Regions from separate parts of the Bacillus sp. EB106-06-01-XG163 genome, predicted to be linked through region 3. Evidence: riboswitches for the same ligand, from Rfam matches in the RefSeq annotation. Region 3 holds a riboswitch; each other region holds the start of a gene.

Region 1 (7,303 bases), on a different contig from region 3:
CAGTAATAATGAATGCCCTGTTTTTATTTGGGATAGAGTACTTGGATACCAAGACAAGCTAGCCGACAGCTTTATTGAATTTTTCTACAGAAGGTTGCTTGAAAAAAAAGAAAACTGGGAAGAAGATGAAGACTGGGACGATTAATAAAAGAAAGCTCTCTTTTAGAGAGCTTTTTTCAGATTTTCAATTTTTAACAGGCTTTATAATGAGCAAACAGGCATTACTCAAAATACTCGCCGCGCCTATCCAAAGCAGCCATTGTGTTGCGGTCAGCCATGAGGCAGTTAGGATAAAGAGTCCAATGGCAATTGATATATAATTGCCGGCTCGGTCCAGTTTATGTTTGCAATGAATTTTATATTTAGTATGAGAAATAAATTGATCAATTTTATCTTTCAGCTCATAGCATTTTTCCTTCATCTTATCCTCTGTTTCTTTTACTTTTCGATAAAGCATATTATTCATCGTCTGTACTCCCATATCGCCGTTTTGAAAATTCAGCCATGATTTTTTCTTCATAGTCATCTGAGATGAATTGTGCCTGATCTTCAACTTTCAAATGTGCTTTTTCTTCAAAACCATCCTGTTCTTCACCATCAAAACGATAAAGTTTTTGCAATAGCCTCCAGAATGTTTCAATTTCATCAGTTGTGAAGTCATGAAACATATCCGCTAAAAAATAGGTGGATTTTTCTGAACAGGAAATTAACGCTTTTTTTCCTTCAGCGGTAATCTCAATATTGATTGCACGTTTATCCAGTTTGCTTGGCACAGTGTGAACATATCCTTTTTTCGCGAGGCTTGAAATTAATTTGTTAGCGGTTTGTTTTGTTGTGCCCAGCTTTTTAGCGATATTCATAAGTGTGGTATCTTCCGTCGGTAAATGGGCAATAGCAATAAGAGTCATGTGCTGTCGGGAAGTCAACATTTCTAAGTATTCGTCCCCCCGAGCCTGCACTTTATTGACAACCGAAAATAATGATGCGTAACTTTGTTGCATAACATGCAGTTCCTTCATTAGTAATTTAATATCCATAAGTTATCTCCCATCTAAGATGTCACCATGTTGACAGTTACAATATACATCACAAAAGGAAATTAGTCAACATGGCGACTAATAGTAGCAGGTGCGGCTGTTTTCAAAAATATCACAGGCAGTCGGAGTGTTTACAAAAGGGGAAATAAGTATAATAAATGCGAAAAGGGCATTAATCCAAAGTGAGAAGGTGTTTGACATGCAGAAAGTGAACTGGTCAGAACAGTATGAATGGTTCAATAAACAAGATGAAAAAGACGGGCGTTTAATGGCGCTCCTTCGTCATGAGCTTACATATGAGGAAGTCATACGGTTATATAAGAAAGGGTTTTATTTGAAATCTAAAGAAGGGGATGTTTCGTTAAGTAAGAACGATATCCATCGTATGTTTGGGGTTGAAGAGAGAAAGGGCGGCACATCTTGATGAACGGGAAGAGAAAAACCCTTCCCGCTTTTCATGGAAGCTGTTATTCTTTTTCCAGCATGGAAGTCAGCCATTCTCTTAATGCAGTTTTCTGTACATACCGCTTTCCGTTTCTCGTGATATGCGGAATGTCGGAGGTGTCGGGCACGATTTGTTTCGCTTCTTCCTTGGTAACTCCGAAATAATACCAATATAGAAGTGTAAATCTTTTTCTTTAATGAGAATGTGGTCAGTGTGTTCATGAGGATCAGGTGATTTAAAGTTTTTCAATCCGTCTCCTATGAAATATCCGGCTAAAGCGATTCCGATGCCGGTATGATATCCATACAGCAAACCTCCAATAAACGTTATCACTTTTTATACGGTGAAGCCGGCCGAAAGGATTCAGCCTTCATCAAAACCGCTCGGCGTTTATTGCGGACGGTTTTAATTGCTGAGCTTTTCCACCTGCACCTTTCCGGAGAAGAAAACAGCGCCTCCTCCCATATCCGCCAGCCGATCGGGCGTGAGCGAATTGACGAGCTGTTTTTTATCATCCATATCGGCCCAAAGACCTTGGCTGACTGCAACGCCGGGAAGCACCTGTTCGCCGACCGAAGCTGTTAATTCACACTCGCCGCGGTGATTCCAAACTCTAACGGTTTCCCCGTCTTCTATGTTCCGGCGTACAGCATCCTCTGTATGAATAAAAAGCTTTGGCGCTTTTTCTAATTTTACGTGTTTTTCATTATTCGAAAATGTTGAATTTAAAAAATTATGATTCGGTCCCGGGACAAATAAAAGCGGAAAATCACCATCGCTCTCAAGAGGGATATGTGTCGGCAGCGCGGGATAACCGTCCTGTTTCATCTTTTCCGAATATAATTCAATTTTTCCGCTCGGTGTCTTGAGCTGTCCCGGAAAAAGCGGTTTTTTCCGTTTGGCTTTCATGAAGGAATGGCGTGAGAGCGCTTCGTAATCAATATCCTCGATATACGGATTGTCGGGAAAGTCCAGCGCCTGTCTGATCAATTCTTCATCGGAATCCTGAAGCTCCTGCTCGGTAAATCCCATTGCTCCGGCAAGCAAACGGAACACTTCCGTATTCGATTTGCTGTCCCCGTAGGGTTCGATCACCGGTTTTTGCAGCTGAATAAAATGATGCCAGTAAGACGTGTAAAAATCCGTGTTTTCAAAAGCGGATGCAGCAGGGAGCACGATATCCGCATATTTGGCGGTTTCCGTTAAAAACAGATCGTGAACGACTGTAAATAAATCCTCCCGCAGCAGGCCTTTTCTGACTTTATTCGCTTCCGGCGCAACCACTGCGGGATTCGTACCGTAAATAAACAGGGAGCGCACGGGCGGTTTTGTTTCTAAAAGAACGCTTCCGAGCCTGTTCATATTAAATGATCGTGGCTTCCTGCCGTAAAGCAGATCAGGCCGCTGGAGCGCTTGTCTGTTATAGTTTAATACCGCGCTGTTGTGCTTGATTGCGCCTCCTCCGGTGTTGAGCCACTGTCCTGTAACAGCCGGAAGGCAGGCAACGGTGCGGACGATCATTCCGCCATTGTCATGGTGCTGAATGCCGTTTCCGATCCTGATAAGGGAAGGGGAGGTTTCCCCGTACATTCTCGCAAGGCGTCTGATATCGTCGGCTTTAACGCCTGTAATAGCAGAAACCGTTTCCGGATCATAGTGTTTAACATGCGCTTTTAATTCGTCACTGCCTTCGGTGTATTCTGTGAGAAATGCTTCATCGTGAAGGTTTTCGTCGAATAAGACATGCATGATACCGAGGGCGAGTGCGGCATCTGTGCCGGGGCGAATGGGAATAAACCAATCGGCAAGCCGGCCGGTTTGGTTCTTATGTACATCGATAACGACAATTTTAGCCCCTTTTTTCCGGGCTTTTTGGGCAATCATGACTTGGTGCATATTCGTGCTGACGGCATTGATTCCCCAAAAAATAAAGAGCTTTGCATGTATGGTCTCTTCCGGATCAGTACCCGCTCCTTCACCCATTGTATAGTTATAGCCTTCAGATCCGGCTTTGCTGCAGATCGTCCGTTCGAGATGACTCGCTCCGAGACGATGGAAAAAACGGCGGTCCATTCCCTCTGCCGCCAGTTTTCCCATATTGCCGTAAAAGCTGTACGGAAGAATGCTTTCCGCTCCTTCTTCGGCAATAAGCTCTTTCCAGCGCGCACTGATCGTATTGATCGCTTCCTCCCAGGAAATAGGCGCAAACGCGGCTTCACCTTTTTTACCGATCCGTTTTAACGGAACGGTTACGCGCTTTTCATCATAAATGCGCTCAGCCATGTGTCTGACTTTGTTGCAAATATTCCCTGATGTGACCGGGTGATCGGGGTCTCCCTGAATGTTAACGATTTTTCCGTCTTTTTTTGTCACAAGCAAGCCGCATTGATCGGGACAGTCTAGTGAGCATACCGACTTAAAGACCCCGTTCGGCTGTGTTGCAGCAGAATTCATAGCCCATTTCTCCTCTTTGTTTATATTGTAAGCATTATAACATTTCAAAATCGAACGTCAATTCAGAAAAAAAGTGTTGACATCACGGAAAGACTTTTCTATGATGAGTTTATTCTTTTAAACAGCCTGACAATTTCATCATTTTATTTTCTATCCAGAGAGGTGGAGGGACTGGCCCTACGAAACCTCGGCAACATTTATTGTGCCAATTCCAGCAAGCGTACGCTTGAAAGATAGGAAAGAATGATCTATACATATTTGTGCGCTTCAAGCGCATAAAGACGGTATATGAATCTCTTTCCTTCTTTGGGGAAAGAGATTTTTTTATGACAAAATTTATGTGAAAAGGATGTTTTGCACCATGACGGTTTTAATTACCGCACCATATCACGACGAGGGGCTGAAGGAGCTGACTGAGCTGTTCGGCCGGACTGTGCACCGGCCGTGGAAGAAGCACGGCCGGGCCTATCGGGAAGATGAATTGATCCGAATGATTCAAGAGACAAACGCGTCGGGGCTTATCACTGAACTTGATGAGGTGTCTGAGCGTGTTATTGACATATTGCCTGATTCCGCTTTTATCGGTGTCTGCAGAGGAATGCCGTCTAACGTGAATATTGCGGCGGCGACTAAAAGAAAAATCCCCGTTTTCTTTACACCGGCCCGCAATGCCCAGGCTGTTGCTGAAATGTTTATCGGAAATGTGATTTCATTTTTGCGTCATACGTATTCTTCCCATCAGTGGCTGAAAGACGGGAAGTGGAATGGTGATTATTTGCAGGCTTACGTCAAATTCAGAGGAAATGAGCTGACGGGGAAAACAGTCGGCCTTATCGGTTTCGGAGCCGTCGGACAGAGAATCGCCCGGCTATTGGCCGCTTTTGACTGCAAGGTGCTTTACTATGATCCATTTGTCCATCATGAAAACCGGGAGTATGAAAAAACGACGATTGAACGGGTATTTTCTGAAAGTGATATTGTTTCCGTTCACTTGCCGCGTACAGAAGAAACCATCGGCCTTATCGGCGCCCGGCACTTTCAATTGATGAAACAGGAAGCTGTTTTTGTCAATACGTCAAGAGCGGTGGTTACAGACAGGGAAGAGCTGCTGCGGGTGCTGAAAGAACGGCGGATTAAGGGAGCGATCCTTGACGTGTTTTATCACGAACCGCCTGAATCTTCTGATTATGAATTGATCTCTTTGCCGAATGTGTTAGCGACTCCCCATTTAGCGGGCGCAACATTTGAAGTGGAAGATCATCATGTGAAGATTTTAAATGAAGCGCTTTTCAAATGGAAACAAGATCAAACCTGCTCAATACGTGAACTTTATAACAAAAGAGAACTTGAAACGGAAGGAGGAGGCTGTAATGGCTGAACAAAAAGGCTACCTTGTATTTGACATCGGGACGGGGAATGCGCGAGTCGCAGTCGTGACTGCCGGCGGCGAAGTGACCGCGCTTGAAAGGGAAGACATTGAATATGTGACGGATCCGCTTTATCCGGACGGACGATATTTCTCACCGGAAAGATTATGGACGCAAATCAGCGCTATGGCAAGGAAGGTTATTGCCAAAAGCCCACATATTACATTAATCGGAATCACCTCCACAAGCCAGAGGCAGGGAATTGTTCTGATCAATAAAGGTAAAAAGGCATTTCTCGGTCTGCCCAACATTGATAACAGAGGGCGTGAATGGGAAGACGGGATTGAGGCAATAGAAGAAGTGCATCAGCAAACCGGACGTCTTCCGAGCGCTTTATTTTCCGCCATGAAACTTGTCGGATTAAAAGCTAGACAGCCGTCTTTATGGAAAGAAGTGAAGTACATCACAAGCATCAGTGACTGGGTGACATTTGAGCTGAGCGGTATTTTAAGCTATGAACCGTCACAGGCTGCTGAAACACTGCTGTTTGACGTAAGGAAAAAGGCGTGGTCAGAGAAATTATGCAACATCTTCGGTGTGCCTTCTGCCATTCTTCCTTCACTCGTCCGATCTGGGACGGTTGTCGGAATGTTAACGTTTAAGAAAGCGGCGGTTCTCGGCCTTTCTGAAAGAGTGCCTGTGATTGCAGGCGGGGGAGACACACAGCTTGCCATCAAAAGTGCAGATGCAAAGCCGGGAGATATCGTCATCGTATCCGGCACGACGACGCCGATTACAAAGATAACAGCGGAGACCGGAACCGAAAGTTTAGAGAATGCATGGCTGAATTGCCATACAGAAGAAGGTCAATGGCTTCTTGAAACGAATCCGGGTGTAACAGGACTCAATTATCAAAAATTAAAATCCATTTTTTATCCGAATGAATCCTACGGCGTTATGGAACGGGAAATCGCAAGTCTGCCGAAACATGATCATGCTTGTATTTCTGCGTTAGGCTCCTATTTATCGCCTGAGAAAAACGCACTGGCAAAAGGCGGATTTATTTTTGACGCTCCGCTGTCCCAAAACTTAAGCAGAGCCCATTTTGTCAAAGCCGCACTGCTGGAAATCGCTTTTTCAATCAAATGGAACTATGAGGCGTTAACAGAGGTGGCTTCCTTTTCACAAGATGATGTGAAGGTGTGCGGCGGCGGTTTCCAAAGTGATGCTTTGACGCAGTTTCTTGCTAACCTTCTCCAAAAGAAAATCTATAAGAGAGAGGGGTTCAGCCAGGCATCCGCAATGGGAGCGGCGATGATTTGCAACGAAGCTCTCGGTGTGAACGCAGAGCTTTCGAGCCGCACAAAGGTAATTGAGCCGGAAGCGGATCAGACGGATCTCTTCCTATATGAAGAATGGAAACATACGCAAAAATTATTTACTCATTTTCAGCCGGCGGTGAAAGCCTGACTTGGGGATGAGATGACAACATGAAAGATTGCTGAGGAGGAACAAAAATGCTTAATAAAATAGGAATTCCAAAACAGCTCGCATGGGGATTTTTGGGAGTCGTGCTGTTTATGATGGGGGACGGCCTTGAACAAGGCTGGCTCAGCCCGTTTTTAGTTGAAAACGGCTTGACGGTACAGCAATCAGCATCCCTGTTTACAGTTTACGGTATTTCTCTCGCTGTGGCGTCTTGGTTTTCAGGGGTCTGCCTCGAAGCCTTCGGCGCAAAGCGGACGATGTTTATGGGGCTGTTGTTTTACGTTATCGGAACAGCCGCATTTATCGCATACGGATTTGAAAATCTTAATTTGCCGGTGATGTATGTCACGTATTTTATTAAAGGGCTGGGTTATCCGCTGTTTGCCTATTCTTTTTTGACATGGGTGATTTACCGGTCGCCGAAAAACAGGCTCAGTACGGCGGTCGGCTGGTTCTGGATTGCATATTGCTGCGGGATGTTTGTATTCGGTGCTTGGTATTCAAGCTGGGCC
Region 2 (7,303 bases), 190 kb from region 3:
TCTGTGTATTCAAGAACGGCATCATTCCACTCGCTTTCTGTAAGAGCGCACGTGTCAAACCGGACATGCTTCATATTGGAATAGCTGAAGGAGCTGTAATTTGCGAGGCAGTCTTCAAACCGTACATGACGCATGGCGGAATCCGCCAGATTCAAGCCGAGAATTTTTGAATGCTGAAACGCCGTTCTATGGATGATGCTTCCGCTGAAATCAGCGTTTGAGACATCACATTTGTCAAACAGGACATCCGTACATTCCATATGTCTGAAAGAGACATCCGTAAAAACGGTGTTTCTGAAAATGACTTTTTCGGCGCGCAGGCCGTCCAGTTTGCTGTTTACGACGGCGTTTTCTATGACGACTTCTTTTATGAGGTCGTCCTGAAGCGCTTCTGTGAAAGAAAGCACCGGCAATTCTTTCGGGATTTTCGGTTTTTGGATCGTATTCATCTCATACTTCCTTTTCTGAATTAATAGCTGAAAACGGCAATTGACAGATATCGTTCTGCCTGCCATCCTTGCTGTTGTGTAATGTACAAAGGGTATTAAAAAAGCGGGAGGGCGTCAATAGTACCGTATATAAAAGCAGGCGTGACATTCAAGGTAATGCCCTTAGAGACATGTCCCCAAGGGCATTTGTCTGTTTCAGGCGAGTTCTTTATACATGATCACATGCGGGCCGATGCCGGGTATGTCAAAGGGGCTGCCCGTGCTTTTCCAGCCGAGCTTTTCGTAATATCCCTTTACGTGACATCTGGCGTTGCACCAGACAAGCGCCGCCCCCATATCTGCCAGTTTTCGTTCTGCATAGGCGATTAACGTGCTTCCCGCTTTTTGCGTCCGGTATTCCTCAAGCGTCGCCATGCCGCGCAGCTGATAGGCGGGCGCTGCCTGTAAAGCCTGCTGGTTCTGCGGGTAGAAAGAAGCGATGCTGATCAATGTCCCGTCGTAAAAACCTCCGAGATGAAAGGCTCCTTTGACGCTGTCCTGATCATATTTACAATCCTCAATCGTCTGATGGGGGCGCAGCACGCTGTGTCTGATCGCGTATGTGTCTTCTGCGGTGATGGGTTTTACTTCAACCATGAAAAAATCCTCCTTTGCTTGATTCTTTTTCTGTATCGTACCATGAAAAAGCCGCCTGTCATATCAGGCGGCCTCTTCCGCGTCAATGCAAATATACATCAGCCCGCTTTTCATCCTTTTGCTTAATATAAGCTGCAAGCTCTGACGTCAAATCAGAACGGAGAAACGGGGTGATTAAATAAATTCCGTTAAACAGTTCGCACGCCGTGTCGAGAAGCGACTTGGCGATGGCGAGGCCTTCGGCTTTCTGCTTCCGCTTGTCTTCGCCGGCGAGCGCCATTTTTTCGCGGATGCTGTCTGACAGCTTAATGCCCGGGATTTCATGATGGATGAACTCTGCGTTGCGGCTGCTCGTTAACGGCATGATTCCGATATACACCGGTGTTTTGAGATGCTTCGTTTCATGATGAATGTCAATGAGCTGCTGCTCCGAGTAGACAGGCTGGGACACGAAGTAGTCAGCTCCGCACTCGATTTTTTTCTCCAGCCGTTTTACTGCTTTATCGAGATGGCGGACATTCGGATTAAATGCTCCGGCTACGGAAAAGTTCGTTTTCTTGCCGAGCGGTTTCCCTGATAAAGAAATGCCCTCGTTGAATTGTTTAATCAGCCTGATCAAGTCAAAGGACGTTAAATCATAGACGGAGGTAGCCCCCGGAAAGTCGCCGATTTTTGAAGGATCACCCGTGATGGCTAAAATGTCGGTGAGCCCGAGCGTATCCAGCCCCATTAAATGTGACTGAAGGCCGATGATGTTGCGGTCTCTGCATGTAATGTGAACGAGAGAACGGATATCAAGGCGCTCTTTCAGCAATGAACCGCAGGCGGCATTGCTGATCCGCGGTGTCGCCAATGAATTGTCGGCGAGCGTCAGCGCTTCTATGCCGGTTTCTTTTAATTCAGCCGCCGCTTGCAGAAATTTGTCAAAATTCAATTTTTTCGGCGGATCAAGCTCTACGATAATTGACCGTTTTTGAGCGGCGATTTCGTTTAAACCCGGCTCGGTCCGTTCGTTGCGGACTGAGATGACTTCTTCTTCCCGTCTGATTTTCACTTCTTTATCAGTGACGGGAGAAAGTCCTTGGACCGCTTCAGCCATGGCTCTGATATGGTTTGGCGTCGTACCGCAGCAGCCGCCGATAATGCGCGCGCCCTGAGTGCGGAACTGTACGGCGCTCTCCCGGAAATAGGCATCGTCCGTATCATAAACAAGCCGGCCTTCTTCTAAAGACGGAAGGCTGCTGTTCGGATAGACCGATAAATAAGCGTCACGGAAAATCGGCACTTCGGTGAGCGCTTCAATCATGTGGTACGGGCCGAGCCGGCAATTGATTCCCGTTATGTCAGCGCCGAGATCGGCAATGGACCTGAGGGCTTCCCGAAGCGGCGTTCCGTCCTGCAGCACGCCCTGTTCGTGCATGGATACGTTCAGCATAATCGGAAGTTCCGTTTCTTTTCTCGCGATCTTCAGCACTTCACGCGCCTCTTCTAAATCATAGTATGTTTCCAGAAGCAGACCGTCCGGCTCTTCGTGCAGCAATAAATAAAGCTGCTCCCGAAAGCTGCGTTTAATCTCCTCCAGGCTGTAGGCGTTTTTGTTAAAGGTGCGGATGCCGCCCATCGTTCCCAATACATAAGCGCCGTCTGAGGAAGCGCGCGCGATTCTGACCGCCTCCTGATTGATTTTTTTCGTTTCGTCCTCAAGTCCGTATCTTGAGAGCTTAATAAAATTCGCGCCGTACGTATTTGTCTGGATGATGTCTGCCCCGGCTTCCACGTAAGCCTTATGTATCCGCTTGATCTCTTCGGGCTTTGATACGTTCAGTTCCTCAAAACATCTGTCAATGCCGTAGGAATAGAGGAGAGTGCCCATCGCGCCGTCTCCGATTAAAATCCGTTCTTTTAAGTCTTGTAATAGTCCCATTGTTTGCCTCCTTCGTCACATTCAGCAAGGAAAAAAGAGAAATAAAAAAAGTCTTCTTAAGAAGAAGACTTTGTAATCATTTGTCTCTCTTCTTATCTTCCAAGCTGTTTTTAGCTTGCTGGATTTAGCACCTTGGTCATGGTTTGGGTAAACCACTACACCGGTTGCTGAAGCGTCGTCGGGCCAGTCCCTCGGCTTCTCTTGATAAGAACGTTCATGTAATTGTCATGGGTTTCCAAAACTTAACTGTGAAAATCCCTTTCTCCAAATTTACCGAAAATAGAGACAATAATCAATAGGAATCACATAATTTATCTAAAATTAATAAATTGAACGTCAATCGGCAGGTCTGCTCCGCGGACGGCTGCAATAATCTGCTGCAGATCATCTTTATTTTTTCCGGTGACGCGCACTTGGTCGTCCTGAATCTGCGACTTGACCTTCAAGCCGGAGTTTTTAATCACCGCGTTGATTTTTTTGGCGTTGTCTTTATCAATGCCCTGTACAAGCTTCGCACGCTGGCGCACCGTGCCTCCCGATGCATTTTCGATTTTGCCGTATTCAATGTTTTTCGTCGGCACGTCCCGTTTGATCAGCTTGCCGCTCAGCACATCTTTGAGCTGATTCAGTTTAAACTCGTCATCAGAAATCAGGACAAGTTCTTCCTTTTCTAAAGTTACATCGCTTTTCGATCCTTTAAAGTCATAGCGCGTGCCGATTTCTTTCAGCGTCATCTGAATCGCATTCTGCACTTCGGGAAATTCAACTTTGGATACAATATCAAAAGAACTTTCTTTTGCCATGAGAAAACCTCCTATAACATTTCACTTATGAGTTGATTATAGTAGAATAAAGAGAAATGTCCAACAGCATAAAGCATGAATTTATGCATATTGGAAAAAATGAGAAAAACATCAGCCTCATACGGGCGAATCAGGAAGGACGATAACATGAGACCAGGGCAGCAGCTCACGCTTAGTATAGATCACCAAACCGATTTCGGTTATTTTTTAACCGACGGCGAGGATACGGTTCTTTTACATAACAGTGAAATCACAGAGGATATCGAAGACAGAGATGAAGTGGACGTATTTATTTACGTCGATCATCAGGAAAGACTCGCGGCGACGATGAAAAAGCCGCTCATCAGCTTTTATGACTACGGATGGGTGGAAGTGACGGACGCTGTGGAAGATATGGGCGTATTCGTCGACGTCGGTCTGTCAAAAGACGCGCTCGTCGCAACGGAGCACCTGCCTCCGTACAAATCCGTCTGGCCGCAAAAAGGAGACAGACTGTATTGCATGCTGAAGGTGACAAGCCGCGGGCGCATGTTTGCCAAGCCGGCGCCTGAAGATATCATCAGTGAATTATTTACGGATGCAGAGGAAGACGTCATGAATAAAGACCTGACGGGCACGGTGTACAGACTGATTGCATCAGGCTCTTTTCTGATTACCGATGAAGGTATCCGCGCGTTTATTCACCCTTCAGAAAGAAAAGAAGAGCCGAGACTCGGCAGCCGCGTGACAGGGCGTGTCATCGAGGTGAAGGAAGACGGCTCCGTCAACATGTCACTGCTGCCGAGAAAGCAGGATGCGCTTTCGGTTGACGCGGAAGAGATTCTGACCTATCTGAGATCAAGAAACGGCGCGATGCCTTACGGAGACAAAAGCCATCCTGACGATATCCGCGAACGGTTTCATTTAAGCAAAGCCGCCTTTAAGCGGGCGCTCGGGCATCTGATGAAAAACGGCAAGGTCTATCAGGAAGACGGCTGGACATACGAAAAACAATAAATTTTCTGCAAAAACATCGGTGAACCAAAACCGATGTTTTTTATTTTCTCAAAAGCTCCTATACCCTCATTTGTTTAACATCCTGCCGAACATACATATTTTATTGAAATAAAATATTCTGACATCCGAACCGATATATAACTGTAGAAAAAAACAAAAGGAGAGTTTTAATGAGAAAAATGGCGATATTTGCGGCTGTACTGCTGCTTGCGCTCAGCACGGCGGGATGTGCCGGCAAATCTGAGGAAACAGCGGCCGAAAAAACGAAAACAATCGGCATCATGCTGACAGACAACGGCCTCGGCGACCAATCATTTAATGATTCAGGCTTTCAAGGTTTGATGAAAGCGAGAGACGAGCTCGGCATCACATTTGACTATAGGGAAATAAAAGACACCGGTACATACGAAAAAGGACTGACCCAGCTTGTCCGGGAAGGCAATGACCTTGTTGTGGGGCTCGGTTACAGCATGCAGGCGGATTTAGAAAAGGTCGCTAAAAAATATCCAAAGCAGCGGTTTGTGCTGATTGATTCCGTATCAGACCTGGATAATGTCACCTCCGTCACGTTTAAAGAGGATGAAGGAAGCTTCTTAGCCGGAGCGCTGGCGGCCATGACGAGCAAAACCGGCACAATCGGATTTATCGGCGGTTCAGATGCCGACGTCATTAAACGGTTTAAAAAAGGCTATCTGAAAGGCGCGGAATCAGTCAAACCGAGAATCCGCGTGCTGTCGGACATCAGCGGTACGTTTGATGATGATAAGCTCGGGAAGGGCATCGCCCAAAACATGATCCGAAAAAAAGCCGATGTCCTGTTTACGGCGGCCGGCTTCACGGGTGTCGGCGCACTGAAAGAAGCGGAGGCGCAAAAAGTATACGCCATCGGTGTTGACAGCGATCAATATTACACCGCCGAGCACGCCGTTATCTCTTCTTTAGTGAAAAACGTCGACCATGTCATCTATGAATTGGCGAAAGATTTAAAAGACAACAAGGAGATCAAAAGCGGAGAGATCGTTTACGGACTGAAGGAAAACGGCATGGACTTAGCTAAGATCAGAGTTGTCAAAAACGCAGGCGGGCTGACGAAAAAGATCACGGATATGAAAAACAGTCTGATTGAAAAAGGAGGCGATCTGAAGTGACATTACGGACAAGGCTGCTCGTTAACGCAGCCGTTACGATGATTTGCTTCGCCGCCGTCATCGGCTTTACCATCGTAAACATGATGAAGATTCAGGCTTCAAATGAAGATGAAGTGGACGCGCTGTTAAACGTTCAGGAAGCAAAAGCTGACCTTAATACGTTAAAAGAAAGCATCACCGGCTATTCCTATACGCTCGCAGACGCCCAGAAAGAAGATGTGCGAAGCTATATGAAAAGCAGCTCAGACAAACTGGCGGCGCTCAAAAAAACGATGACGGACGGTGCAGACAAAGCCGCTTATGACAAACTCGCCAAAAAATACGAATCATGGCAGGCGGAGGCGGACGCTGCTCTTGATTCGAAAAGCCCGGCTGAAGCGACAAGGACGGCGGCCCGCATCAACGGTCTTCTGAATGATATTTATATGCTGAATCTGAAAAGCCGGGATCACTATGAAGACATGCAGAAGCAGACGGCTGACCAGATTCAGTTTATCGTTTACAGCGCAGCCGTGCTGACCATCGTGATACTTGCCGTCACCGTCATATCTTCCATCAGGCTGACGAAGAGAATTGCAGGGCCGATCCGCCGCATGGCTGAAAATGCCCGTCGTATTGCAGGAGGGGACCTTGCTGTTGAAATGCTTGATTATAAAGGGAAGGACGAACTGAAAGAGCTGAATGACTCATTCGGAATGATGGCTGAACAGCTCCGCACCTTAATTCAGGCGATCGGAGAGGTCGGCCGTGAAGTCGAGACTTTCGCGGAAGGTTTGACGAAGGAAAACCAGACGCTGAAGGACATGACCGAGCAGGTATCCGTGTCGACGGAAGAAATGGCGCAAGGCTCCCAAACCATTTCAGAAGATCTGCAGCATGCGGTGCAATTCATTGAACAAATGGATGAACATTCAAAGGCGAACGCCGAACGTTCAAAACAAACGACGAGAAGCAGCGAAGAGACGATTGCGGCGGTGGCTGCGGGGCGCGGTGCTTTAGCCGAGACCAAGCAAGCCATTGATAAAAGCAATGAGACATCAAAAGAGATTTCCGAAGCCGCCGATCTCTTCATAGAGCATGCGGCAGGCATCAGTATGATGGCGCAGACCGTTTCTGACATTGCGGGCCAGACCAATCTGCTGTCATTAAACGCCGCAATCGAGGCGGCCAGAGCAGGCGAGGCCGGAAAAGGATTTGCCGTCGTTGCCGAGGAGATACGGAAGCTCGCAGACGGATCAGCCAAAGCGACCGCGCAGATTTTCGATATGGTAAAGCAAATTGAAGACGGCATCACGTCTATTACCGGAGCTGTCACGACCGGCGTCGCTTTAGCGGACAGACAGCAGG
Region 3 (7,303 bases):
AATAAGTAGCACGCCCAGAAAAAACAGCCACCCGCGATTTGCGGATGGCTGTTTTTTTATACAAGCTGAGCTTGTTTTTTTCGTGCCTGTTTCGCGGCGTCGACCATATTTTTTAATGCCGCAACGGTTTCTTCCTGCTGTCTTGTTTTCAGTCCGCAGTCCGGGTTTACCCAGAAGCGGTCAGTCGGACACACTTCAAGCGCGTCATCAATAATTTGATAGATTTCTTCAGTTGCCGGCACACGCGGGCTGTGAATGTCGTATACACCGAGTCCGAGGCCTTTCACGTAAGGATGTTCTTTCAAATATTCTAAAAATCCTCCGTGGCTTCTGCTGTGTTCGATTGTAATGACATCCGCGTCAAGATCATTGATCGTATCTACGATATCTTCAAAGTTGCTGTAACACATATGCGTATGAATCTGCGTCTCATTTTGCACAGAAGACGTCGTTAACCGGAATGCTTCTGCGGCCCAAGTTAAATATTCATCCCAATCCTGCGTTTTTAACGGCAGTCCTTCGCGGAGCGCGGGTTCATCCACTTGGATAATCTGAATACCGGCATCTTCAAGCGCTTTTACTTCTTTTCTGAGGGCAAGCCCGATCTGGAAGGCGATTTCTTTTCTTGAAATATCCACACGCGGGAATGACCAGTTTAAGATGGTGACAGGTCCCGTCAGCATGCCTTTCATGTGTTTTTCCGTCAGCGATTGGGCGTAGACCGTATCTTTTACCGTCATCGGTTCGATAAATTCGACATCTCCGAAAATGACAGGCGGACGTACGCAGCGTGAACCGTAAGACTGCACCCATGCATATTTCGTAAAGGCGAATCCGGCCAGTTTTTCACCGAAGTATTCGACCATGTCCGTACGCTCGAATTCTCCGTGAACGAGCACGTCTAAGCCGATTTCTTCCTGAATGTCAACCCAGCGCTTCGTTTCCGCATTAATAAAGGCTTGGTACTGTTCATCCGTCCAATCTTTTTTCCGCCATTTTTGCCGTGCGCTCCGCACCTCTGCAGATTGAGGGAAGCTTCCGATTGTCGTCGTCGGCAGAAGGGGAAGACCGAGTGATTCATTCTGCAGCGCCAATCGTTCTTCAAAGCTTGCCGGACGGGAGAAATCTTTTTCCGTCAGCTGATTCAGCTCTTCTTTTTGAGCTGAGTTCGCTCCTGTTGCGAATGCTTTTAAAGCCTTAAGTGCCGCTTTTGATTCTTCGATCTGCTCACTGACGGCCGCTTTGCCGGACAGAAGCCCTTCTTTTAAGACGCCGAGTTCCGCCAGTTTTTCTTTAGCGTATGACAGGCCGTTCAGCAAATCCTTTTCAAGATGCTCGTCAGGGTGTTTCGCCACCGGCACGTGCAGAAGGCTGCTTGAAGGCTGAATCCATAACTCCTCAACATCAGCGTGGCTGAGGATATCCAGAGCTGCATCAAGGCGTTCTTCAACATCGATTTTCCAAATGTTGCGGCCGTCGACCACACCGGCTGCCAGCACTTTATCTTTCGGGAAGCCGTGCTTTTTCAGCTGATCAAGGTTTCTGCCTTTATCATGTACGAAGTCAAGCCCGATTCCCTGTACAGGATAAGAAACGAGTTCTTCATATGCATCAACCGAATCGAAGTATGTCTGCAGGAGGACATTCAGTCCTGAAAGCTCTTTTGTGATCGCTTCATAGAGTTCTTTTGCGGCACGGACGTCTTCAGAAGAAGCTGTCACAAGGGCCGGCTCATCGATCTGAACCCATTTTACGCCTTCAGCTTCAAGTTCTTTCAGCAGCTGAACATAAAGAGGAACAAGGCGCTTTTGAATCGCTTTCGCTTCTGATTCTTCGTATCCTTTCGCAAGTGTGACGAATGTGTACGGACCGACGATGGCAGGTTTTGTTTCCGCTCCGAATTCTTCTTTGATCCGGCGGTAGTCGTCAAGCTGTTTGTTTCTCGTCAGACGGAATTCAATGCTTTCGTCATATTCAGGAACGATGTAATGGTAGTTGGTATTAAACCATTTCGTCATTTCACTGGAAACGGCGTCTTTTACACCGCGGGCAATCGCAAAGTATGTATCAACGGGATCCGTGATGTTGCGGAATCTTTCCGGAATCCAGTTAAAGCTGACGGCGGTATCAAGCACATGGTCATAATGGGTGAAATCAGAGACCGGCACGATATCGATATGTTGGTCAAGCTGTGTTTTGACAGCTGATAAGAATAAACCGTCAAGTTCTTTAAGAAACGTTTCTTTGTCAGTGTTTCCTTTCCAATAAGCCTCAAGCGCTTTTTTCCATTCTCTGTTCAAGCCGATTCTCGGAAAACCGAGGTTCGAAGTTTTGATTGTTGTCATTAAGTTTCCTCCTTTAAGTGAGATGTAACAAAAAAGCCTCTTTCTCATGAGAGAAAGAGGCTTTAACTTCAAAATGCAAGCCTCTCTTATCTCTCAGATCACGTCTGATGGAATTAGCACCGTGCCTTATGAGACAGTCGTCTCGGCGCAAAAATCACGCGCCCCATTTCACAATGGAATTACGGTCGGTTGCTGTTGGGGTCAAAAGGCCAATCCCTCGCCCAACTCTCGATAAGAGAAAATATTTAAATTTTTTTGAAAAGTTACATCATTTGTTGGTTATCTTATCAGCTTATTCAGACCACTGTCAATAGAAAATCTCACATTTTAAAAATTGGTGATATGACAAGCTGATCAATCATTATATGAGAAAAATATCAGAAAGACAGCAGCTGTGCCTGTTCGGCTCTTTCCATCAGTACTTCAGGCGCGTCTAAATACAGAAATCCGTTCCCGGCCAATGTTTTGGCGATGTCCAAAGGAAGGGTCCGCCGCACGAGCTGGGCGTAGACTTCAGCCTCAGAAAGCGTCCGCTGAAACGCGTCCTGTTCAAGCCCTTTTATTAAGGCAAGCGCTCCGCTCACATGCGGGGCGGCCATTGAAGTGCCCGTCAGCTTCCCGTATTTATGGTTGGGAAGGGTGGAGAGAATATTTTCTCCCGGAGCCACCAGGTCAATCTCTTTGTTGGCGTTTGAAAATTCAGACGATTTACGGGCGATTGAGACTGATCCGACTGCGATCACTTCGTTGTAAGCGGCCGGATACGACAGTTCCTCTGTACGCTCGTCTCCGTCGCCTTCGTTTCCTGCCGCGCAAACGACCAGAACACCGCTTTTTACCGCATTTGCGACGGCTTCTTTCAATTCTGGCACATCGCTTGGCCCGCCGAGTGACATGGAAATGATATCGGCCTTTTGTTCAACGGCGTAGTTGATGCCGTTAATGATCCATTCGTATTTGCCGCTGCCGTTTTGACCGCCGAGAACTTTAACGATTAAAAGGCTTGCTTCCGGCGCGACACCCGAAATTCCGCCGTTTGAATCATTGGCGGCAATCGTTCCGGAAACGTGTGTCCCGTGTCCGTTATAATCGGAAATCGCGTCTTCTTTGCCTTCGTCATCATCGGTGAAGTTTTTCCCGCCGACAATCCGGTCTTTCAAATCAGGATGATTGATGTCGCAGCCTGTGTCAAGCACCGCGATTTTAATATCCTTGCCTTTAAACCCTTTTGCCCACAACTCTGGCGCCTTAATCACTTTAATACCCTCTGGAAGCTCGTTTACCTCCATGATCTGTTCATCCGTGACATAAGGAATCAAATGCATTTCACCATTCATAAAAAAGCCCTCCTTTTTTATGCTTGCGAGTGGATACAAGGGTGTTGCTACTATTTTATGGCAGAGCATGCCGGCCGGAAAGAGTCATTTGAAGCATTTTCATAAAAAAGGCGTAATCTATCGCACTAAAAAATTTCAAATAAATGGATAGTTTAACAGCTTTTATTTTCATTCATGATCCGCTGACGGTATAATTGGAAATGGGAAAGGAGAAGAGATATGAAGATAAGTGAAGCATTATACAACTATTTTTCAGAACAAGTGGATCAAATTGCGAAAGAGTGGATCGAAACGATGGAAGATTCGGATCCGAATTCGATTTATTCTTTGACAAATCCCGTCATCACAGAAGAACTGACGGAGCAGGATAAAGAATTTTACCGGCATATTAATAAAATGTATATCATGCCGAAAAAAGAATTTTTAGAAGAGTTCGAGCAGTGGGTGATTGAGCTTGCGAAAGACCAGAAGCATCTGGATACTCCCGTACAGTATGTGGTCCGTGAATTCATGAGAAACCGGAGACTATACATCAGTTATTACGATGCGTTTGCCGATAAACATGAATCTTCGTTTGCACAGGGAGAAAGGAAGAAATGGGAGAATTTAATTGTACAAGTATTTGATTTTACGATTTACACGTTTGTCGATCATGCCGAGCATAACTCAAAAATGCAGCTGAATGCGCAAAGAGAAATGATTTTGGAGTTAAGCTCGCCGGTTATCACGCTGAGCAAACGGACGGCGCTGCTGCCGCTTGTCGGCGATATTGACACGGAGCGCGCCAAATTCATTCTTGAAAATACGCTGAGCACATGTGCAAAACGGCTGATTGAACATCTGTTAATTGACCTGTCGGGTGTAGTGGTTGTCGATACGATGGTGGCGCATCAGATTTTTAAATTAGTTGAGGCGCTGAAATTGATCGGCGTCACGTCCACTTTATCCGGAATCAGGCCGGAAATCGCTCAAACCGCCGTACAGCTCGGCATTAATTTCTCAGATATTACGATCAAGTCCAATCTCGCTCAGGCTCTCAATTATCATCAATAACATACATAACAAAACAGGCTGCCGAATCACTCCGGCGGCCTGTTTTTATACAAACAACAATGAAATGAGCCAGCTTGCGCCGAATAACAGAAGCACGAGCAGGAAAAAGCACCAGTCGGCGCGGCGCACGGTAACAGTTCTGTAAAACGTGCGGTTTCGGCTCCCCGTAAAGCCTTTAGATTCCATCGCGATCGCCGTGCGTTCCGCCTTTCTGATTGCGCCTGCCAATAGCGGAATGGTGAAGCGCCTGAAGGCGGAGAGCTTTCCTTTCAGCCCGGAATCAGACCCCGCGCCCCTGATTCTGTGCGCCTGCCGGATGATCAGGATTTCATCTTTCAGAAGAGGGAGAAACCGGAACCCCGCGATAACGCCGTATGCAAGCTTGGGCGGCAGCTTACACTGCTGAATCAGACTGAGCATGAACAGAATCGGATCGGTTGTGAAAAGAAACATCATCGACAAAGCGGAAAAACATAAAATACGAAACGCGATAGAAATCCCGAGCGCCGCGTTATCACTGTTGACGGCAATCGGCCCGAGCTTAAACAGCAGGTTGCTTCCGGTTGTCGGGACGTTTCCGAATACGGCGGCTGTCCATAAAGAACCGAAGGCCAGAATGACAAACGGAATCGTGAACAGCAGCCATTTTTTCAGCGGCACACGCCCCGCCGAGAGGACGCCTCCCGCAATGATGATATAAAACAAAGCAGGGGTGTACGGATTATAAATAAACGACAGCATAATGACGCATAACAATACAGCCGCCGCCTTTATTGACGGGTTAACAGCCTCCAGCCGCAAGTTCATTTCTCCGCCTCCTGTCGTGTTTCATCCATTCATACCGCAGCGGTAAAGCCAAATGCGCTTGCTCGGCGATCCCGGTGTTATCAGAAAATAAAGCGTCGGGAGTTCCCCGGAATACCAGTTTCGTGCCGCAGAGCACAAGGATCGTGTCGGCATAATCTGAGACGAGTTCCATATCGTGTGTCACCATCAAAACAGCCGTTCCTTCCTTTTGAATCTCACGGAGCATTTGCATACACTCCCGCGCCGTTTTGGCATCCTGTCCGAAAGTCGGTTCATCAAGCATCAAAACGTTCACATTGTGCATAAGCATCGTTGCGACGCTGAGCCGGCGTTTTTGTCCTTGGCTTAAAGAAAACGGATGCTGTGAGGCATGGCGTCTCAGGCCGAATCGGGTTAACAGCTGAAGAGCTTTCTCCTTTGCGGCTCTGCTGCTTTCAAAACCGAACATCAGCTCTTGAATGACGGAATCTGTGACAAATTGGTGTTCAGGATTTTGGAAAACATATCCGATCAGCCGCCGCAGCTCTTTTTCAGAATAGGAATCAATCGGTCTGCCGTCTATTTTGATGTCTCCGCCCAGCGGACGGATGAGCTTGGCCGCGGCAGAAAGAAGCGTTGTTTTTCCTGTTCCGTTAGGGCCGGCAATCGCGGTGATTGAACCTTTTTTTACGGAAAAGCTCACATCCTGAAAAATGACGTCTGCCCCTCTTGAGAATGACAGCTCGTGAACGCTCAGCGCGTCTTCTGCCGAAAGCGCGGCGGGCCGGGGTTCGGGCAGAGACGGTACAGATTCTTGAAACAGCTTTTCTTTACACAATGTAAAAGGAATGCTGACGTGCTCCTGCAATGAGATCACACGCGGAATCGGAATGCCGAGCTGCATCAGCTCTTCAATCTTTGTTTCAAAGATAACGTCCGTCTCTCCGTCCATCACCTTCTGACCCGTTTCGTCAAGGACAATCGTCCTGTCCATCCACGGCGCCCAATGATCAAGCTGATGTTCGATAACGAGAAGGCCGAAGCCTTTTTTTGCTTGAAGATCTTTGATCAGCCGCGCCAATTCACGTGCGGAATATGGATCAAGCTGTGCCGTCGGTTCGTCCAAAATAATGAGTTCCGGTTCCATCGCAATGATACAGGCAAGCGCCACTTTTTGTTTTGAACCGCCTGACAGCGAAGCGATCGTTCGCGTTTTCAAATGAGTGATCTCTAATTTTGCCAAAACGTCATCGATGATTGCGTCCATATCTTCTTTTGTATATTGCAAATTTTCCAGGCCGAAGGCGATTTCATCTTCAACCGTCAGCATGCAAAACTGCTGGTCCGGATCTTGAAACACGACGCCGATGGATCTGGCGGCGGGTTCTGTCAGATGTGAAAGAGGTGTTCCGTATAAAGAAACGGTTCCCGATTGAACCCCATCGCATGCTTCCGGGTACAGACCGTTTAAACAGAGAGCGAGCGAGCTTTTGCCGCATCCGCTCGGCCCGAGCAATAAAGCCCGCTCTCCTTTCCGGAGCTGAAAGGACACGTTTTGAAGAATCGGCTTTTCATCCTGATCATAAGAAAAGGTAAGACGGCCGGCCGATAGAAGGGGCTCAGATGCCTGCATCTTGGTTCACCTGTTTCTTTTTCTTCTTGAATTGTTTTCCGAGCGCCATGCCGTTCAGCACCCCTGTGTAAGCCAGCGCATCACTGATTGCTTTGCCGAGAAGGCCGGCAAGAAGCGCACCTGAGATCAGACGGATGAGAAGCATGACG
Region 4 (7,303 bases), on a different contig from region 3:
AAGGCGGCAGCTTTCTGATTGAAGAGACGGGATATGATCAAATATTCACTCCGGAGGACTTTACAGACGAACACAAAATGATCGGCAAAACGACAGAAGACTATGTCGTAAACGATGTGCTTCCTTATATCGATGAAATTGAAAACCATCAGTTCGAGCATTCGGTCAGACTGCTGAAAAAAGCCGGAGATCTCGGCCTCCTCGGAGCAGACGTGCCTGAAGAGTACGGCGGAATCGGCCTGGATAAAATCAGTTCAGCCTTCATTACGGAAAAGTTTTCACGTGCCGGCAGCTTTTCGCTGTCTTACGGCGCCCACGTCGGGATCGGCTCATTGCCGATCGTGTTCTTCGGAACGGAAGAACAGAAAAAAACCTATTTGCCGGACTTGGCTTCAGGACAAAGAATCGCGGCATACGCCTTAACTGAGCCCGGTTCAGGTTCAGATGCCCTCGGCGCGAAAACCACGGCTGTTTTGAATGAAGCGGGCACACACTATATTCTTAACGGAGAAAAGCAATGGATTACAAACTCCGCCTTTGCAGATGTCTTTGTCGTCTACGCTAAAGTGGACGGAGATAAGTTTTCTGCATTTATCGTAGAAAAGAACTATCCGGGCGTGTCAACGGGACCGGAAGAGAAAAAAATGGGGATTAAGGGTTCATCGACAAGAACGCTGATTTTAGATCAGGCGGAAGTCCCAAAAGAAAACCTTCTCGGCGAAATCGGAAAAGGCCATGTCATCGCTTTTAATATCCTGAATATCGGGCGCTACAAGCTTGCCGTCGGCACAATCGGCGCTTCAAAACGGGTGATTGAGCTGTCTGCCGCTTATGCAAACCAGCGCCGGCAATTTAAAACGCCGATCTCAAGCTTCACGCTCACTCAGGAAAAGCTTGCGACGATGTCAGCTCGGCTTTACGCGATGGAGAGCTCTGTATACAGAACAGTGGGCTTATTCGAAGATAATATGAGCAGACTGACGGAAGCGGAGCAAAAAGACGGACGCGAAGTCGCGAAGTCAATCGCCGAGTACGCGATTGAATGCTCGCTCAACAAAATGTGCGGTTCTGAAACGCTTGATTATATTGCCGACGAAGGCGTTCAAATTCACGGCGGTTACGGATTTATGCAGGAATATGAAGTGGAGCGCGCCTATCGCGACTCAAGAATCAACAGAATTTTTGAAGGCACAAATGAAATCAACCGCCTGATCGTAACGAGCACGTTCCTGAAAAAAGCCGTAAAAGGTCAGCTGCCGCTCTTTGAAAAAGCAAAAGCGCTCCAAGAAGAACTCATGATGCTGATGCCTGAAGAGCCGGGCTCGGAGCCTCTTGGACAGGAAAAATACATTGTCAGACAGGCGAAAAAGATCGCCCTCTTGACAGCGGGTCTCGCGGCGCAGAAATACGGCAAAGAGATCGAAGGCGAGCAGGAAATCATGGTGAACATTGCCGATATTGTCAGCGCGCTGTACGCTTTGGAATCAGCCGTCCTCAGAACGGAAAAAGCAATTGCAGCGGACGGTGCCGAAAAAGCTGCGCAGAAGCTGTTATATACGGAAATCTTTGCCCAGGAAGCCCTTCAGAACATTGAAGCGCACGCCAAAGAATCACTGATCGCCATGGAGGAAGGAGATTCCCTCCGCATGATGCTTTCCGTGCTGCGCAAACTGACGCGCCTGACGCCGAAAAACCTCATTCAGAAAAAACGTGAAGCGGCAGCCGCCGTCTTCCGTGAAGAAAAATATACGGTCTGATCACATGCTGAAAGCGCTCCTTCATCAGGGGCGCTTTTTCATGAAGCAACGTTATAGGTTTTTACAAGTGATTGTGTTAAAATAACGACGATCATTTACAAGGGGTGAAGAAGATGTCGTTAAATTTTTACTGGTACCCTAAATGCGGAACGTGCCGTAATGCGAAAAAATGGCTGGAAGACCGCGGTAAGGAAATAAACGAAATACATATCGCGGAGGAAACTCCGTCGAAAGAAGAAATTAAAGACCTCTATGAAAAGAGCGGTCTTGAGCTCAAAAAGTTTTTCAACACGAGCGGAATGAAATACCGCGAACTGAACTTAAAGGAAAAACTGTACCACATGTCAGAGGATGAACAGCTTGAACTCCTGGCATCAGACGGTATGCTCCTGAAACGCCCGATTACGACAGACGGCGAAAAAGTCACTGTCGGCTTTAAAGAAGACCAATTCGAAAAATATTGGATGTAATGCCAGGTTCAAAGAATTATGGTATCTTCTTATTATAAGAAAAAAATGGAGGGATTTAGATGAGCACACCGAAAGATATGCGTTATTCCAAAGAGCACGAATGGGTCAAAGTTGAGGACGGAAAAGCCCGCATCGGGATTACACATTTCGCGCAAGCCGAACTTGGCGACATCGTCTTTGTCGAGCTTCCGGAAGTCGGCGCCGAAATTAAAGCGGACGAGCCATTCGGCAGCGTGGAATCCGTCAAAACCGTTTCCGAACTGTACGCACCGATTAACGGAACGGTGACGGAAGTGAACGAAGACCTTGATGACAGTCCTGAATTCGTAAACGAGTCTCCGTATGAAAAAGCGTGGATGATCGTCGTGGAACCGGCTGATGCTGAAGAAATCGAAAACCTCATGACTTCCGAGCAATATGACGAAATGACACAAGAAGACTGATCGGATAGCAAAGGGGCCATTTGGACATTCTATCTGTAACGGGAGGTGTCTAAAATGGCTTTTGATAAACAAAAGGTCGATGTGACGGAGAACGTTACGGGCCGCTTTCAAAACGGCCGGTTTTCCTTGTTTCATGAAAATGAAGCCATCGGCGAGATGACAGGCATGGACCAGTACGAGCTCAAACAGGGCTTTTCATTTGAAAATCAAAAATTTTATAAAACAGCCGATGTCATAAACGGCAGCGATCCGAAATATGTCGATTGCGATTATGAGAATGGCTGGTGTTAACAGTTGGCGGTGAATTTCACTGCCTTCTTTTTCAATCTGACGCTAAAACAATCGGCAGGTGACGCGCTTATGTACAACGGAGATGAAAAGGTCATTATCGTAGAAGGAAAATCTGATAAAATCAAAGTCAGGGAAGTGCTCATCGAACCCGCGGAAATCGTCTGTACAAACGGGACGATCGGCCAAACCGAACTGGAAGATTTGGCGGACCGCCTGTTTGACAGAGACGTCTATATTTTAACGGACGCAGATGACTCCGGAGAAAAATTAAGAAAACAGCTGAAACGGGAGCTTCCCGACGCGCGCCATATTTATATAGACAGAACATACAGGCAAGTCGAGTCGTGCCCGGGCCATCATCTCGCATCTGTGCTGATCAGAGCCGGCTTTGATGCTGACACTGTATTTTTGAAAAAGAACGACCTGAGGTGGTAAACATGAAAGAACTCCAAGAAAATGAACTCGAATCGATTCAGGATGACGTTTATCTCCTGTATTTGTACACCCCGTTTTGCGGCACATGCCAGCTGGCGTCCAAAATGCTAACTGTCGTCGAAGAAATGCTGCCCGGCGCCGCCTTCTATAAAAACAACGTGAATTATTCCCCCGCATTCGCCAAAGCCTATCAGATTGAAAGCGTTCCGTGCTTTTTGCTGTTTAAAGGCGGAGAGCTTGTTGAGAAAGGATACGCCTTCCGCTCCGTTTCCTATTTATATGAGCTGATTAAACAAAAAACATCGCAAACGTTCCCGATGTGACAATATTTACAGGAAAATGTCGTGCGGTTTATAAAGGGTTCTGTCCGTTAAAAAGAGAAAGTGTATGTATGGCCATTAAAACGGGAGGTTATACGAGTGGAGAAAATAGAAGTTTCAGAGAATGACGGACAGCATCTGTTTTTGAAACCGCTATTAAACGCCTCAACGCTGCTGATTACATTCCAAGGAGAAACAGAAGCCTTAACGGTCTCAATTAACGGACAGGGAGAAATGAGAAAAACGTCGGTTTCAAAGGAAAAATCTAATTTGACCTTTTACGGAAACCAGACGGAAATCATTCATCTTCTGCATGGTGATGTCTCTTTGCAAAAGCTTATCCAAAGCGGAAAACTCAAAGTGAAAGGATCATTCAGAGCTCTGCTGAAGCTGGAGGCCATCCTCTGGCTGACAAACGGATTTTTTCAGGCGATCAGTAAACGGCCGTAACTCAATCTACTATGTGACAATAGCTTCCAATATTTATTTTATTGACTTTTTATCATTCGCCGTGCTATTCTACAGTAAGAATTTCCGGACGAAAATACGATATGTTTTCTCTTATCAAGAGAGGTGGAGGGAAGTGCCCTATGAAGCCCGGCAACCATCAACAATGTTGAAATGGTGCCAATTCACTCGAAGCGGTCTGCTTTGAAAGATGAGAGAAAGGCCTTTTTCAATAAGCCTTTCTGCTCATTTTTGCAGAAAGGCTTTTCTTTTGCGGAGAAACCCGGAAGATTTCTTAGAATAGTGTAAGGCGGGTGATTGCTTTGATCCATCTTCAAAATGTTTCAAAAATTTACAAAGCGAAGCATGGGGATGTCAATGCTGTCCAAGATGTCACTCTTGATATCAAAAAGGGCGAAATATTTGGAATTATAGGATATAGCGGAGCTGGTAAAAGTTCCTTAATCCGTCTCCTGAACGGCCTTGAAAAGCCGACGTCGGGAACCGTGGAAGTCGCGGGGACGGAATTAAATAAAGTAAGCAGCCGCGGGCTGAGAAAAGCGCGCCAGGAAATCAGCATGATCTTCCAGCATTTTAACCTTCTGTGGTCGCGCACCGTCCGGGAGAACATTATGTTTCCGCTGGAAATCGCCGGCGTGAAAAAAAGCGAACGGGTCCGCCGCGCTGATGAATTGATTAAACTGGTCGGATTAGAGGGGAAAGAAAAATCTTATCCGTCGCAGCTGAGCGGCGGTCAAAAGCAGCGTGTCGGCATCGCCCGGGCGCTCGCCAATAATCCGAAAGTCCTTCTGTGCGATGAAGCGACATCAGCGCTCGATCCGCAGACGACCGATTCAATTTTGGATCTTTTATCCGATATAAATGACAGACTCGGCCTGACGATCGTGCTCATTACCCATGAAATGCACGTCATCCGAAAAATCTGCAACAGAGTCGCAGTCATGGAAAACGGGAAAGTCGTTGAAGAAGGCGAAGTACTCCAAGTTTTCAGAAACCCGCGCGAACCGATGACCAAGCGTTTCGTTCAGCAGGTGACAGAACCAGAGGAGACGAAAGAAACCATCCAGCATTTTCTGCAGGAAACAGCGACAGGAAAAACGATTCAGCTTTCATTTGTCGGGCAGGCAGCCGAGCAGCCCCTCATTACGGAAATGATCCGAAACTTTGATGTGGACGTCAATATTCTGCAGGGGAAAATTTCACAGACGAAGGACGGAGCCTACGGTTCTTTATTCATTCATATTGACGGTCAGGAAAAAGAAGTAGAAAACGTGATCCGGTTCATCAAAGACAAACAGGTAGAAGCAGAGGTGATCACAAATGTTTGAAAAATGGTTCCCGAACGTTGATATAACCGAGCTGTGGACGGCCACATACGAGACCCTTTATATGACGGTCATCGCTTTAGTTTTTTCATTTATCATCGGAGCGGTTCTCGGTCTTCTGCTCTTTTTAACGGGCAAGGGAAGCTTATGGGAAAATAAAATCATTAACACCGTGATTGCGGCGGTCGTTAATATTTTCAGGTCTATTCCGTTTCTTATTTTAATTATTCTGCTTCTCGGCTTTACTAAGATTTTGGTCGGATCGATTTTAGGACCGAACGCCGCATTGCCGGCGCTGATTATCGGCTCCGCGCCGTTTTACGCCCGTCTTGCGGAAATTGCGCTCCGGGAAGTCGATAAAGGAGTCATCGAAGCTGCCAGATCAATGGGAGCAAAGACATCGACGATTATCTTCAAAGTGCTGATTCCTGAATCAATGCCTGCGTTAATTTCAGGCATCACCGTTACGGCCATCGCCCTGATCGGATCTACCGCCATTGCCGGCGCCATCGGTTCAGGCGGACTCGGAAACCTTGCATATGTAGAAGGCTACCAGTCCAATAATACGGATGTAACGTTTGTAGCGACAGTATTTATACTCATCATCGTCTTTATCATTCAGATTATCGGTGATGTAATTACAAATATAATAGACAAAAGATAAGGGAGGATTTACATTGAAAAAGATTGTATTAAGTGCGCTGCTGCTTGTGTTCGCGGGAGTTTTGGCCGCCTGCGGATCAAACGGCTCGAATAAAAAGGAAATCGTCGTCGCCGCGACAAAAACACCGCATGCTGAAATCTTAAAAGAAGCGGAACCGCTCTTGAAGGAAAAAGGCTACACATTAAAAGTAAAAGTGCTGAACGATTACAAAATGTACAACAAAGCGTTAGCTGATAATGAAGTGGATGCGAACTACTTCCAGCACGTTCCTTACCTTGAACAGGAAATGAAGGAAAATAAAGATTACAAACTCGTGAATGCCGGAGCCGTTCACCTTGAGCCATTCGGAATTTACACGAAAAAATACAAATCACTGAAAGACCTGCCTAAAGGCGCGACCATCATCATGACTAACAATGTCGCTGAACAAGGCCGTATGCTGGCGATGCTTGAAAAAGCCGGACTGATCACACTTGATCCGAAGGTGAAAACGATTGAAGCGACTACGAAAAACATTACGAAAAACCCGAAAAACCTGACATTCAAAAAAATCGCCCCTGAATTAACGGCGAAAGCATATAATGAAGAAGAAGGCGATGCAGTCTTCATTAACGTCAACTATGCGATTCAAAACAAACTGAATCCGTTAAAAGACGCGATTGAAGTGGAATCAACGAAAAACAACCCGTACGCAAACATCATCGCCGTACGCAAAGGTGACGAAAAATCAGAGAAAATCAAAGCGCTTATGGAAGTGCTTCACTCTAAGAAAATCAAAGACTTCATTGAGAAAAAATACGACGGAGCCGTGCTTCCCGTATCTGAATAAAGCGAAAACCCCGGATGAGTCATCCGGGGTTTTTTTCGGGTATTAATCGGAGAACTGTCCATAATAAAAGGGAAGGTTAACTTATTGGAGGGAATGGCAGTGGCTCAATACCAGGATAACGGCAAAAGCGTGCATGACGCGTTAAAACAATACAAAGAAGGTTTAGGCATATTTGAACAAAAAATGCCGATGATGGGGCGGAAGTTTAATGAATTTACTGAACAGTGTTTCTCAGCGGATTCATTAACTGAAAAAGAGAAACAATTAATCGCTCTGGGCATCAGCATCAGCGCTCAAGATG

The links. Region 3 has a riboswitch for S-adenosylmethionine ahead of metE (5-methyltetrahydropteroyltriglutamate--homocysteine S-methyltransferase). Riboswitches for the same ligand answer to the same signal wherever they lie in the genome.
Region 1: another riboswitch for S-adenosylmethionine. It lies ahead of AC3WTF_RS03860 (2-hydroxyacid dehydrogenase); the one in region 3 lies ahead of metE (5-methyltetrahydropteroyltriglutamate--homocysteine S-methyltransferase).
Region 2: another riboswitch for S-adenosylmethionine. It lies ahead of AC3WTF_RS07105 (bifunctional homocysteine S-methyltransferase/methylenetetrahydrofolate reductase); the one in region 3 lies ahead of metE (5-methyltetrahydropteroyltriglutamate--homocysteine S-methyltransferase).
Region 4: another riboswitch for S-adenosylmethionine. It lies ahead of metN (methionine ABC transporter ATP-binding protein MetN); the one in region 3 lies ahead of metE (5-methyltetrahydropteroyltriglutamate--homocysteine S-methyltransferase).

Annotation. Positions count from the first base shown of each region.
Region 1 is NZ_JBYTDS010000002.1:339,975-347,277, forward strand. Features, by position in the region: gene AC3WTF_RS03830 (SMI1/KNR4 family protein) at 1-145, shown strand, start outside; gene AC3WTF_RS03835 (hypothetical protein) at 185-466, opposite strand; gene AC3WTF_RS03840 (MarR family winged helix-turn-helix transcriptional regulator) at 459-1,037, opposite strand; gene AC3WTF_RS03845 (hypothetical protein) at 1,237-1,461, shown strand; partial or broken gene AC3WTF_RS03850 (hypothetical protein) at 1,505-1,731, opposite strand; gene AC3WTF_RS03855 (molybdopterin oxidoreductase family protein) at 1,888-3,936, opposite strand; SAM riboswitch class I at 4,084-4,176, shown strand; gene AC3WTF_RS03860 (2-hydroxyacid dehydrogenase) at 4,298-5,314, shown strand; gene AC3WTF_RS03865 (FGGY-family carbohydrate kinase) at 5,307-6,773, shown strand; gene AC3WTF_RS03870 (RbtT/DalT/CsbX family MFS transporter) at 6,821-7,303, shown strand, end outside.
Region 2 is NZ_JBYTDS010000004.1:226,708-234,010, reverse strand. Features, by position in the region: gene AC3WTF_RS07115 (pentapeptide repeat-containing protein) at 1-449, opposite strand, end outside; gene AC3WTF_RS07110 (GNAT family N-acetyltransferase) at 645-1,085, opposite strand; gene AC3WTF_RS07105 (bifunctional homocysteine S-methyltransferase/methylenetetrahydrofolate reductase) at 1,168-3,009, opposite strand; SAM riboswitch class I at 3,099-3,220, opposite strand; gene AC3WTF_RS07100 (YajQ family cyclic di-GMP-binding protein) at 3,321-3,812, opposite strand; gene AC3WTF_RS07095 (CvfB family protein) at 3,912-4,808, shown strand; gene AC3WTF_RS07090 (BMP family lipoprotein) at 4,979-5,956, shown strand; gene AC3WTF_RS07085 (methyl-accepting chemotaxis protein) at 5,953-7,303, shown strand, end outside.
Region 3 is NZ_JBYTDS010000004.1:35,183-42,485, reverse strand. Features, by position in the region: gene yeiL (transcriptional regulator YeiL) at 1-9, shown strand, start outside; gene metE (5-methyltetrahydropteroyltriglutamate--homocysteine S-methyltransferase) at 57-2,345, opposite strand; SAM riboswitch class I at 2,429-2,583, opposite strand; gene AC3WTF_RS06025 (S8 family peptidase) at 2,723-3,682, opposite strand; gene AC3WTF_RS06020 (STAS domain-containing protein) at 3,902-4,735, shown strand; gene thiX (HMP/thiamine ABC transporter permease ThiX) at 4,781-5,542, opposite strand; gene AC3WTF_RS06010 (ABC transporter ATP-binding protein) at 5,517-7,154, opposite strand; gene AC3WTF_RS06005 (ECF transporter S component) at 7,141-7,303, opposite strand, start outside.
Region 4 is NZ_JBYTDS010000006.1:175,622-182,924, reverse strand. Features, by position in the region: gene AC3WTF_RS09710 (acyl-CoA dehydrogenase FadE) at 1-1,757, shown strand, start outside; gene AC3WTF_RS09705 (arsenate reductase family protein) at 1,871-2,227, shown strand; gene gcvH (glycine cleavage system protein GcvH) at 2,287-2,670, shown strand; gene AC3WTF_RS09695 (YusG family protein) at 2,725-2,961, shown strand; gene AC3WTF_RS09690 (toprim domain-containing protein) at 3,031-3,396, shown strand; gene AC3WTF_RS09685 (thioredoxin family protein) at 3,399-3,719, shown strand; gene AC3WTF_RS09680 (SCP2 sterol-binding domain-containing protein) at 3,816-4,166, shown strand; SAM riboswitch class I at 4,275-4,381, shown strand; gene metN (methionine ABC transporter ATP-binding protein MetN) at 4,487-5,512, shown strand; gene AC3WTF_RS09670 (methionine ABC transporter permease) at 5,505-6,173, shown strand; gene metQ (methionine ABC transporter substrate-binding lipoprotein MetQ) at 6,187-7,002, shown strand; gene AC3WTF_RS09660 (carboxymuconolactone decarboxylase family protein) at 7,096-7,303, shown strand, end outside.